Regions from separate parts of the Glutamicibacter sp. V16R2B1 genome, predicted to be linked through region 2. Evidence: predicted binding sites of a transcription regulator. Region 2 holds the regulator's gene; the other holds the start of a gene.
The links. Region 2 encodes HrcA, which represses chaperone genes, less so after heat shock. Its sites were predicted from a motif close to TTNGCACTCGNNNNNNNCGAGTGCNAA; they were not measured.

Region 1 (6,121 bases), on a different contig from region 2:
AGGGTCATGCCCTTCTTTGCGCAGTTTTTCATTCAGTGCCCATGCCGCATCCTTACTCGCCAGCATCGAGGGGTCGATGCTCGCCAATAATTGCCATCCCTCGGGGGAGAGCAGGGCGGCGAACTGGTCATTCAGTGCGGAGTCATTGGAGGCCTGGGGCATGAATCCAGAGTATCGGAGAACCCTTTACGGGTGCCGACGCCCATCAGCAGGCCACCAGCCAGGCTTCCCCTAGGACTGACACTCGGGCACAAGCCCTGACGGGGGCTCCGCCCGCGCACAACGCGCGAGACGGTGGCGGGCAGCCCGAACTGGCTCGTCTTGGTGTTACTTTCTTCACGCTCAGATTCAGGCTCCCGCACCAGATAGGGGATCTTGCTCACCCTCACGCGTTTGGTCTCAGGCGTTGGCGGTATTGTCTGCAACGTCGCCAAACACGCTCATGCAACAGGAATGCTTCACCAAAAATTCATCCTCCCGGAAGTTACAGCAGTTTTTGCTGATGCTCAGAGGATCGGATTCGGGTGAACGCCGGGGGAAGAATATAATCCGGCGCCGCGTTGAGCCGGATGGAAGTCGTTGACACCCAGTGTCGATACCTCACCTCCGCGAAGCCTGTGATGCAGAAGTGATGTGGGAGACGACAGAAGCTGGCTCGGCGCCCAAAGGCGCCGAGCGAATAGAACCAAGGAACACCACGAGCATGACTTTGACCCAGCCGCCCGGCGGAGCGAGCACGCGAACCGCTGCCCGCCGTGCCGCCGTAGGGGCACCAATGGCGGGGGAATATGACATATTTGCGTCATATTTTGGGCTGCCGCTCCTGCGCTTGTCGCGCAATTGCCGTGGCTGGCCGGTCGTGGAAAACCCGTTGTGGCGTCCAGATAAGGCCGTCGCGCAGAGCTCTCCCGCTGACGAAACGTCCTTAACGCCTTTCGATCAGCCACAGCAATGCTGCGTCTTGGCGCACGACAGCATCACGAAAACCCTTCCTGTCGCTGGCGCTCGAACGGCTCCATTTTCGCCAGGCGAAGTTGCGGGCTATCTTTTGCCCGCCCGAACTCAATCCCGGCTTGCCCGCAGGTCACCGGGCTCGCCTCCGCGACCCCGAACCGTGTGCGCCAAGTACTTTAATCGATCCACTACTCAGGCTGTGACCGAGGTCGCACTCGGTGAAGGAAATGGTGTTGTATGTCACCGATGAGCAAAACAAGCGTGGAAACCCAGGAACAGAGGCCGGCTTCTTCGCTCGGTGACCAGGCAACGCTGCCCGGCGCACCGTGTGGAGACCAGGAGCCAGATAAGAAACTGCGGCGCTCCCTAGGCAGCCGCCACCTGCAGATGATCGCCATTGGCGGTTCCATCGGCACCGGATTGTTCGTCGCCTCCGGCGGCACCATTTCCCAGGCCGGTCCCGGTGGTGCACTCGTGGCCTACGCGGCAGTGGGCCTGATGGTCTACCTGCTGATGCAGTCCCTGGGGGAGATGGCGGCCAAGATCCCGGTCGCAGGCTCCTTCCAGACCTTCGCCACCCGCTTCGTCTCCCCGTCCTTCGGGTTCGCGATCGGCTGGAACTACTGGTTCAACTGGGCCATCACCGTGGCCGCCGAACTGGTGGCGGCCGGAATTGTCATGAACTTCTGGCTGCCCGGGGTTCCGGGCTGGATTTGGGCTGCGGTCTTCCTGGCCCTGCTGACCGGCCTGAACGCACTGTCGGCCAAGGCCTTCGGCGAGGGGGAGTTCTGGTTGGCGCTGATCAAGGTGGTCACGGTGATCGCCTTCCTCATCGCCGGTGTGCTGATGATCTTCGGGGTCATCGGTCAGGGACAGTCCGGCTTCGGACAGTGGACCAACCCCGATGACGTCTTCCACGGCGGCTTTGTCTCCATCATCGCCGTGTTCATGATCGCCGGCTTCTCCTTCCAGGGCACCGAGCTGGTCGGCGTGGCCGCCGGCGAGGCCAAGAACCCGCGCCGCGAGGTGCCCCGGGCCATCCGCACCGTCTTCTGGCGCATCATGCTCTTCTACATTGGTGCCATCTTCATCATCGGCACCCTGGTGCCGTTGACCGACCCGAGCCTGCTGGCCTCCGGGGAGGCCGACGTGGCGGCCAGCCCGTTCACGATGGTCTTTGAGCGTGCCGGCATCGCCTTCGCCGCCGCCCTGATGAACGCCGTCATCCTCACCGCCATCCTCTCGGCCGGCAACTCGGGGCTGTACGCCTCGACCCGCATGCTCTACTCCATGGCGCTGGATGGCAAGGCGCCGAAGGTCTTCGGCAAGCTGAACCGCCGCGGCGTGCCGATGCCGGCGCTGCTGGCCACCGCGTCGGTGGGCCTGTTCGGCTTCCTGACCGCGATTGTTGGCCAGGGTGCGGCCTACGCCTGGCTGCTGAACGTCTCCGGGTTGTGCGGGTTCATAGTCTGGGCGGGCATAGCCATCTCGCACTACCGGTTCCGCCGCGGCTTCCTGGCCCAGGGACACTCGGTCAGCGAGCTGCCCTACAAGGCGGCCCTGTTCCCGATCGGCCCGCTGGTGGCCTTCGCGGTGCTGATCCTGGTGATCGCCGGGCAGAACTACGAGGCGGTGCTGGCCGGGCGGGGCATGGAGGTGCTTTCGGCCTACATCGGGATCCCGCTGTTCCTGGCGCTGTGGCTCGGTCACCGCATGCTCACCAAGTCCAAGGTGGTTCCGTTGAAGGACATGGACCTGTCCTCCCCGGAGGATGCTGGCCTGGTCGAGGTGGACCCGCGCTAACCCCGTTTCTCCGCTCTTCGCGCTGACCCGGATCCGGCCTGCCGCCGGGTCCGGGTCAGCTGTCAGTGAACCAGAAGCAACACGAATCCCGATCATTAGCACTCGCCTTGACCGAGTGCTAATTTTCGTCCTAAAGTCATCAATGGATGCAGTACCCGATCCCGATCGGGCGCGGCAGTCCATGCCTTACTGGATATGACCAACTGGCACCGCGACGACGGTTGGAGCAATGCCACGGGGCGTTACCGTTTTTTCCATTGGTTCATAAACGAAAAGGAGAGACTGTGTCTGTCTCTATCAAGCCACTCGAAGACCGCATTGTCATCAAGCAGGTCGAAGCCGAAACCACCACCGCCTCCGGCCTGGTGATCCCGGACTCCGCCAAGGAGAAGCCGCAGGAAGGCACCGTTGTGGCCGTTGGACCGGGTCGCATTGACGACAACGGCAACCGCGTTCCGCTGGACGTCAACGAAGGCGACGTCGTGCTGTACTCGAAGTACGGGGGCACCGAGGTCAAGGTCGGCGCCGAGGAGTACCTGGTGCTCTCGGCCCGCGACGTGCTGGCAGTTGTCGTCAAGTAACGTCACCCACCTTTCGTAGCCGACCGAGCCCCGCACAGCGAGACCCTCGCGATTCGGGGCTTTGCGTCGATTACGACCCAAGAATTCATAGGGAGTCAATGCATGGCCAAGCAGCTAGCATTCAACGAGGAAGCACGCCGTGCCCTCGAGGCGGGCATCGACAAGCTCGCCGACACCGTGAAGGTGACCCTGGGCCCACGCGGGCGTAACGTCGTGTTGGCCAAGAGCTGGGGCGCACCGACCATCACCAATGACGGGGTGACTATCGCCCGGGACATCGACCTGGACGACGCCTACGAAAACCTTGGCGCACAGCTGGCCAAGGAAGTGGCCACCAAGACCAACGACGTGGCCGGTGACGGCACCACCACCGCCACCGTGCTGGCACAGGCACTGGTGAAGGAAGGCCTGAAGAACGTGGCCGCCGGCGCCGCCCCGGGCGATATTCGCAAGGGCATCGAACTGGCCACCGAGATCGTCGCCGCCCGCCTGGCGAAGAACGCCGTGGACGTGGAGGACAAGGTCGCCAACGTGGCCGCCATCTCCGCCCAGGACGAGGAAATCGGCGAACTGCTCGCCGAGGCCTTCAAGACCGTGGGCACCGACGGGGTCATCACCATCGAAGAGTCCTCCACGACCGCCACCGAACTGGTGGTCACCGAGGGCATGCAGTTCGACAAGGGCTACCTTTCCCCGCAGTTCGTGACCGACACCGACCGCCAGGAAGCCGTCCTGGAGGACGCGCTGATCCTGATCAACCCGGGCAAGATCTCCACCGTGGCAGAGTTCCTGCCGCTTCTGGAAAAGGTCCTGGAAACCAAGAAGCCGCTGCTGATCATCGCCGAGGACGTGGAGGGCGAAGCCCTGTCCACCCTGGTGGTCAACAAGCTGCGCGGCCTGCTGAACGTGGTGGCCGTCAAGGCCCCGGGCTTCGGCGACCGCCGCAAGGCCATGATGCAGGACATCGCCATCCTCACCGGCGCCCAGGTGGTCTCCTCGGAGCTGGGACTGTCGCTGGACCAGGTCGGCACCGAGGTGCTCGGCTCGGCCCGCCGCGTGACCATCACCAAGGACTCGACCACCATCGTGGACGGCTCCGGATCCGATGAGGACGTCGCCGAGCGCGTCTCGCAGCTGAAGGCCGAACTGGATCGCACCGATTCGGAATGGGACCGCGAGAAGCTCTCCGAGCGCCTGGCCAAGCTGGCCGGCGGCATCGGCGTGATCAAGGTCGGCGCCGCCACCGAGGTGGAGCTGAAGGAGCGCAAGCACCGCATCGAGGACGCCGTGTCCTCCACCCGTGCGGCGCTGGAAGAGGGCATCGTCGCCGGTGGCGGTACCGCCCTGGTGGACGCCCTCTCCGCCCTGGATGAGGACGAGCGCGCCACCGCTGCGGCCGGCGATGTGGCCGCGGGTGTGGCCATCGTGCGCCGCGCCCTGGTCAAGCCGGCCTACTGGATTGCCACCAACGCCGGCTTTGACGGCTCCGTGGTGGTTTCCAAGGTCGCCGAGTCCCCGGCCAACGAGGGCTTCAACGCCAAGAGCGGGCAGTACGAGAACCTGCTGCACGCCGGCGTCATCGACCCGGTGAAGGTGACCCGTTCGGCGCTGCACAACGCCGCGTCGATTGCCTCGCTGGTGCTGACCACCGAGACCCTGGTGGCTGAGAAGCCCGCCGAGGACGAGGAAGCAGCCCACGCCCACTAGGGACGGCAACACCTGAGGCCAACGGCCCCGGAACCCCAGCTGCTGTGGCAGCGGCGTTCCGGGGCCGTTGCCGTATCCGGGGACGTGGAAGCCCGGTTCTGTCACGATTCGATAACGATCTTTGATAGGATCAGGGGTCACCTAGTGTTCCCTGGACCCCACCGCGGGGTCCGAACCGGGCTCGGGCACCCTCCGGCGCCCACCCCTGACCCCGTTTTCTTATGTGCCACAACAGTTCCACTTCCCTTCACCTCCGGCCCGCGGCGGCACCCCGTCCTGCCGGTTCCGGCTACCGCATGGACCTGCAGGGGCTGCGTGCCCTGGCCGTGCTGCTGGTGATGTGCTATCACTTCTGGTTCGACAAGGTCTCCGGCGGCGTGGACATCTTCCTGATGCTTTCCGCGTTCTTCATGACCGCCTCCATGGCTCGGCAGATCGAGTCCGGCCGCTGGCCGAACCCGGTGCGTTATTGGCTCAAGACCTTCTCCCGGCTGGTGGGTCTGGCCGCGGTGGTGATCGCCGTGGTGGTGGTTGCGGCCTGGGCGTTCATGCCCGGCACCCGCTGGCAACAGATCATGGACGAGGCCACCGCCTCCCTGCTTTACCGGCAGAACTGGCAGCTGGCCGAGGCGAACGTGGACTACTACGCGTTCAACACCTCCGCCGCCTCACCGCTGCAGCACTTCTGGTCATTGTCCGTCCAGGGACAGATCTTCATCATCTGGCCGCTGCTGCTGCTGGCCTGCGCCCTGATCTGGCGCCGCTTCTTCTGCCGCCACCGCTTCAGCACGGTGGCGCTGGGAATGTTCGGAATCGTCTTCGCCCTCTCCCTGGGCTACTCGGTCCACCTGACCCAGGTGAACCAGCCGCTGGCCTATTTCCACACCGGCACCCGGATGTGGGAGTTCGCGCTGGGCTCCATGGTGGCCCTGGCCCTGCCGCGGCTGCAGCGGCTGGCCGAACCGGTGCGCCGGGTGGGCGGCTGGGTGGGGCTGGCCGTGATCATCAGCTGCGGGGCGGTGCTGGAGGTCCAGGCACAGTTCCCCGGCTGGTTGGCGCTGATCCCCACCCTGGGG
Region 2 (6,121 bases):
CAGCCGCAGGTTCAGCGGGTAGCGGAAGGGGCGTCCCTTGTTGACCTGGATGCCGGCGCGGGCACCCATCAGCGTCATAAACACCCACAGCGCCACACCGACCACGGCGAACAGCCAGCCGATGAACGGGATCAGGCTCAGCAGGTTCAGCAGGATGGCCAGGACCGTGAGCGGGAAGGTGAAGTTGAACGCTTCCTTGGATTCCTGCGCGGTGAACGGACCGCGGTCACGGTACACCGCGTAGATGATGGCCGAGGGGATGCACCCCAGGATGCTGCCGAAGTGAGCGAGCATCGCCCATTGCCGATCCTCGGTGGGGCTCAGTGGCAAAGCGGTCACCTGCGAACCCTCAAAGCGTGAGTTCTCCGGTGAAGACTCAGTCTGGCGAGATGGCACTGTCGAATTTCCTTGCAATGTCTGAAGTGTGGTTACTGCCTCGAGTCTAGCCACCGGGACCGCATCGGAAGCTCGACTCGCGGAACTAACCCTGCGATTCACCGATTGTTAGGAAACCGTAATCTTCGGTCGTGAGGAAATCGATCAGGTGCTCGACCTTGCCCAGCAGTTCGGGCTGCAGCTGCGAATAGTATTCGACCTTCGACAGGATCCGCTGCCAGCCCAATCCGATGTCGGCGGCGTTGTGGTGCGGCCAGCCGAAGCTGCGCAGCACCCCGGTTTTCCAGTCGGTGCCCTTGGGGATCACCGGCCACGCGGTGATGCCCAGCACCTCGGGCTTCACCGCCTGCCAGATGTCCACGTAGGGGTGGCCCAGGATTAGCACGTTGCCCCGCGCGCCGGGCGTGGCCATCGCCTGCTGCACGATGCGTTCCTCCTTCGTCCCGGAAATCAGGTGGTCGACCAGGATCCCCAGGCGGCGCTGCGGGGAGGGGTCGAAGTCCCGAATGGCCGCGGCCAGATCGTCCACGCCGTGCAGCGGTTCAACCACGATGCCCTCGACGCGCAGGTCATGGCCCCACACCTTCTCCACCAGCTCGGCGTCGTGCTTGCCCTCCACCCAGATGCGGCTGGCCCGGGCGGTGCGCGCCTTCTGCCCGGTCACCGCGCGGGACCCGGAGGAGGAACGCAGGGTGCTTCCGGCCTGTGCCTGGGCGCGCGGTTCGACCAGCTCCACCGGCTCTCCCTCCAGCAGGAAGCCGAAGCCGCTCTGGAAGGACTTGGTGCGCCCATGGCGGTCCTCCAGGACAATGACCCGCATGCCCCCGGACTTCTCGGTGCGCACCAGCTCACCAACCCAACCGGAGGCCACATCCTCCAGTAGAAGCCCGCGCTCCACCGGAACCTGACGCAGTTTCTTGGGAGCGGGGGTGCCCAGATCCATGGCGCCCCACGGGTAGTTGCTCACTGAATGCAGCCCTTTCGCTGTGACCGAATACGAACCAGATTCCAATGCTAGCAAGCGCTGAACGTACTAGACTTGGCACTTGAGGACGTAGAGTGCTAAATGCCGTGAGGCATGGAAGGTGGTGTGACAGTGAGCGAATTGCGGCGCCTGGATGTGCTGCGAGCCATCGTGGAGGATTATGTCCAATCCCGCGAACCGGTGGGCTCCAAGACCCTGCTGGACCGGCACGACCTGGGGGTCTCGGCGGCCACCATCCGCAACGACATGGCCGCGCTGGAGGACGAAGGACTCATCGTCGCCCCGCACACCTCTTCCGGGCGGGTGCCCACAGAAAAGGGCTACCGCCGGTTCGTCGACGAGATCGGTGAGATCAAGCCGCTCTCGCGCGCCGAACGCGAGGCGATCAACCGGATCATGGACACCTCCCAGGATCTGGAGGAGATGCTGCACAGCACCGTGCGGCTGCTGGCGAAGCTGACCAACCAAGTCGCGATGATCCAGGTGCCGCAGTACGACACGGCCGCGCTGCGGCACATCGAACTGGTGGGGCTCAGCCAGCACCAGTTCCTGCTGGTGCTCATTGCCTCCAACGGCAGCGTGGACCAGCGGGTGCTGAGCACCGCCGCGCCGTTCACCGACGAGTCGCTGGCCGGGCTGAAGAACACGCTGCTGGAGGCGCTGGCCGGGTACCAGCTTTCCGAGCTGTCCGTGCTGCTCTCCACCCACAGCGTGGAAATCCCGGGCCAGGACCAGGACCTGCTGGGAGAAATCCTTGCGGCCCTGCGCGAAATGGCGCATTCGGCCACCGAACAGCGTATCGTGATGGCGGGAACCGCGAACCTGGCCCGTGCCGGGGGAGACTTCCCGCTGAGCATCACCCCGGTGCTTGAGGCGCTGGAGGAGCAGGTGGTGCTGTTGAAGCTGTTTTCCGAACTGGAAGCCGATTCGCGCGGCCTGTCGGTGAGCATCGGCACCGAAACCCATATCGGGGAGCTGTCCGAGGCGGCGGTGGTGGCCACCAGCTACGGCAGCGATGCCCGCAACAAGCTCGGGGTGCTGGGCCCGACCCGGATGAACTACCCCTCCTCGATGGCCTCGGTGCGCGCCGTGGCACGCTACCTGTCCCGAATCCTGGCGAACTGAGACTCGCCGGCACAGACTTTGACCAACGGTTAGGAAAGGACACGCGAGAAACGTGAGCTCGCATTACGAGACGCTGGGTGTCGCGAAGGACGCCACGCAACAACAGATCAAGAGCGCCTACCGCAAGATGGCCCGCAAACTGCACCCGGATGTGAATCCCGGGCAGGACGCTGCGGAGCAGTTCAAGCTGGTCACCCGCGCCTACGAGGTCCTTTCGGATGAGACCAAGCGCGCCAACTACGACGCCACCGGGGATGAGAACGGCAACGGCCACCAGGGCTTCGGCGGGGCCGGCGGCTTCGGCGGGTTCGGGGACATCTTCGAGCAGTTCTTCGGCGGCGGCGGACAGGGCCAGGGCCCGATCCCGCGCACCCAGCGTGGACGCGACGCACTGATCACCGTGACCATCGACCTGGAGGACGCGGTCAAGGGCACCGTGTACCCGCTGGAGATGGAAACCGCGGTCACCTGCAAGACCTGCCACGGTGAGGGCACCCGCGAGGGCACCAGCCCGGTCACCTGCTCCATCTGCCACGGCGCCGGCCAGGTGCAGCGCCCGGTGCGCTCGTTCCTGGGCCAGATGATGACCGTGGAAACCTGCGCCGCCTGCCGCGGCCACGGCACCACCATCCCGGACCCCTGCCTGGAGTGCAACGGGGACGGGCGGGTGCGCGAACGGGTCTCCAAGCAGCTGAACATCCCCGCCGGGGTGGCCAGCGGCACCCGCATCCAGCTTCGCGACCAGGGCGAGGCCGGGCCGGGCGGGGGGCCGAACGGCGACCTGTTCGTGGAAGTCGAGGTGCGCCGCCACAAGATCTTCGAACGGGCGAACAACGACCTGCACGCCAAGATGAGCATCCCGATGACCGCCGCCGCCCTGGGCTGCGAGCTGAAGCTGGAGACCTTCGACGGCGAACAGTCGATCCAGGTGGAGCCCGGGGCCCAGGAGGGGCACACCGTGACCCTGCCGGGGTTGGGCGTGCCGCGGCTGCGCGGGGGCAAACGCGGGGACATCATCGTGCACCTGAGCGTGGAAACCCCCACGAAGCTGGACGCCGCCCAGCGCGACCTGCTCGAGCAGCTGGCCAAGCTGCGCGGGGAGGAAATGGCGGCCGGACAGGTGGAGCACGCCGGGGGCATGTTCGCCCGGCTGCGCGACAAGTTGGGCCAGCGTTAGGCCATGAGCAACCACAGCTTCGTCATCGACCGGCAGCAGGCCGCCCAGGTCGCCGCCGGTGACCGGCTCTCCATCCAGGGCTCCGAGGCGCACCACGCGCTGAACGTGAAGCGGGTCAAGCCCGGTGAGCACCTGGACCTGCTCGATGGCCACGGCCGCCGGCTGGTGGTCGAGGTGCAGGACGGGGACAGGCAGGCGCTGCACGTCACCGTCCTGGAGGTCGTGGACGAAGCCCCGCCGGGCCACCCGGTCACCCTGATCCAGGCGCTGGCCAAGGGGGACCGGGACCTGCAGGCGGTGGAGGCCAGCGTGGAGCTGGGCGTCAGCGCGGTGCGTCCCTGGCAGGCCGAACGCTCCATCGTGCGCTGGAACGCCGCCAAGGCGCAGAAGGCGCTGGAGAAGTGGCGCTCCCAGGTGCGCAGCGCCCAGAAGCAGTCCCGGCGCAGCTATGAGCCGGTGCTGCACCCGATGCTCACCACGCGGCAGCTGGCCGAGGAGGTCTCGGACCGGGTCGCCGATGGGCACCTGGTGCTGGTGCTGCATGAGGCGGCCACCGCGCCGCTGGGGCGCATCGTGGGGGACTGGAAGGCCGCCGCCGGATCGGCGGGCCGCACGGCGCCGGGCGTGTGCCTGATCGTGGGTCCCGAGGGCGGGATCAGCGACGGGGAACTGGCGGTGCTCACCGCCGCCGGTGCCCGGGCCGTGGTTCTGGGCCAGCATGTGCTGCGGGCCTCCACCGCCGGCCCGGCCGCCCTGGTGCTGGTCCGTCACCTGCTCGGGGACCTGTAGGGGGCTTGGAAAAAACTTCACCCGGCCATCGCCGGTGGACGCGATTTCGCGTCTGCCGGCGATGGCCGGGTTCGTGGTTAAGCGTGGTTCCCGGGGACTTTGGAGCCCGAGTTCTTCGGCTGCCCGGTTAGCTGACGTTGAACATGCTGGTGGTGCGGGCGATCTTCGCGCCCGAACCGTTGTTCTGGCCCCACAGGGTCACCCGGTATTCGCCGGGGGAGAGCGCCAGCTCGCGGCTGAGCGCCCCGTCCTCATCCAGCTCGGTGGCCTTCACCCGTTGGGCCTCGTCCACCGGCTGCCAGTCCCCGGCCGTGTTCTTGCGCTCCACCCGGTAGTACAGCCCGTCGCTGAACGCGACGGAGCGGGCGTTGAGCTTGACCTTCCCGGCGGCGAACTGGCTGGAGTTCTGCGGGTCGATGATCCAGATCGGGGCCATGAAGCTGGAGTTGCGTTCGTATTCGCTCTCCAGGCGGTAGTCGTCGAACACGGTGGCGTTCGCGGCCCCGTCCACCAGCAGGCGCAGCTTCGGCGGCTGGCTGCCGTTCAGTACCCCGGCGTTGGCGGCCGCGGCGGTGGCGGTGAACACCAGCTGCTGGATGCTGCGCTGGGCCAGGCCCTCATCCAGGTGCGCGCCAAAGACCTTCTTCGGCAGGTCCAGGGTGATCACGTTCTCGGAGCTGATCGACACCCCGATGTCGGTGCTGGGCTTCAGGTAGGTGAACCACCCGTCCTTGGCCGGCTTGTCGTTGAGCATGTAGCTGATGGCGTCGGTGACCGGGTCCCCGCTGGCCTTGGCCCGGGCGTACTCGCGGTACAGGTAGACCCCGTCATTATCGGCCTGCAGCCAGTAGACCGGGATCAGCTCCTTGTCCGAGGGGGTTTCCACCGAACCCGAGGCGCTGGGCAGGTCCTGGTGGGCGCTGTTCGAGGTGTCGGGCATGCGGTGTTCCTCGTTGCCGGTGCTCGCCCCACAGCCCACGGCGACGGCCAGGCCAAGGGCCAGGGCCGCCGCTGTTGCGCGCCGCGAAAACTTTCCTAGAGGCAATCAATACACCTATCCACATGGTCCACCTGTGACGTGGAACTCACCAGTAACATTTGTAGCTGACGGTTCAACACAATGCCATACCCAACTGGGCTAAAGGGCGAAAAACCGTACAGGATAGCGATCTGTAACCAAATCTATACCTTCAGCATCCAAAGTGAGGGGTAGATTTGGGGATTTATCCCACGGCACATGCCCCAAAACAGCCTTCGCTCGCTAGACTGGAAGGTGCAACATTTTCTCGTTTACGCCTAAGGGGCCCACAACACCGTATGCAGGTAGAAAAAGATCGGATGCCATCCGAAGCCGAACGCGCATCCCTGACCGTCACCTTCGACAATCCCGAGCATATGATCTCCACTCTGGGACCCAATGACGAGCTGCTGCGGATCCTGACCGGAGCCTACCCGTCGCTGGAGCTGCGCCCCGCCGATTCCCGGCTGACCCTGCTGGGTGAACCCGGCCAGGTGCGCCGCGCCCAGCGGGTGCTGGAGGAGGCCCGCCAGCTGGCCGGCCGCGGCTCGCGCATGAGCGTGGAGACCATCGAGCAGATCATCAAGATGGTCTCGGGCAACGGGGAGCAGTCCGCCTCCAATGTACTGGG

Region 1: the regulator HrcA is predicted to act here: its motif matches at 2,853-2,879, upstream of groES (co-chaperone GroES).

The regions. Positions count from the first base shown of each region.
Region 1 covers NZ_VATX01000015.1:359,641-365,761, forward strand. Annotated here, with positions in the region: gene FDN03_RS11780 (class I SAM-dependent methyltransferase) at 1-162, opposite strand, end outside; gene FDN03_RS11785 (amino acid permease) at 1,201-2,757, shown strand; gene groES (co-chaperone GroES) at 3,042-3,338, shown strand; gene groL (chaperonin GroEL) at 3,441-5,045, shown strand; gene FDN03_RS11800 (acyltransferase family protein) at 5,342-6,121, shown strand, end outside.
Region 2 covers NZ_VATX01000005.1:205,884-212,004, reverse strand. Annotated here, with positions in the region: gene FDN03_RS03285 (DUF4870 domain-containing protein) at 1-339, opposite strand, end outside; gene FDN03_RS03280 (DUF3097 domain-containing protein) at 482-1,339, opposite strand; gene hrcA (heat-inducible transcriptional repressor HrcA) at 1,493-2,506, shown strand; gene dnaJ (molecular chaperone DnaJ) at 2,559-3,683, shown strand; gene FDN03_RS03265 (16S rRNA (uracil(1498)-N(3))-methyltransferase) at 3,687-4,472, shown strand; gene FDN03_RS03260 (GerMN domain-containing protein) at 4,600-5,517, opposite strand; gene FDN03_RS03255 (PhoH family protein) at 5,811-6,121, shown strand, end outside.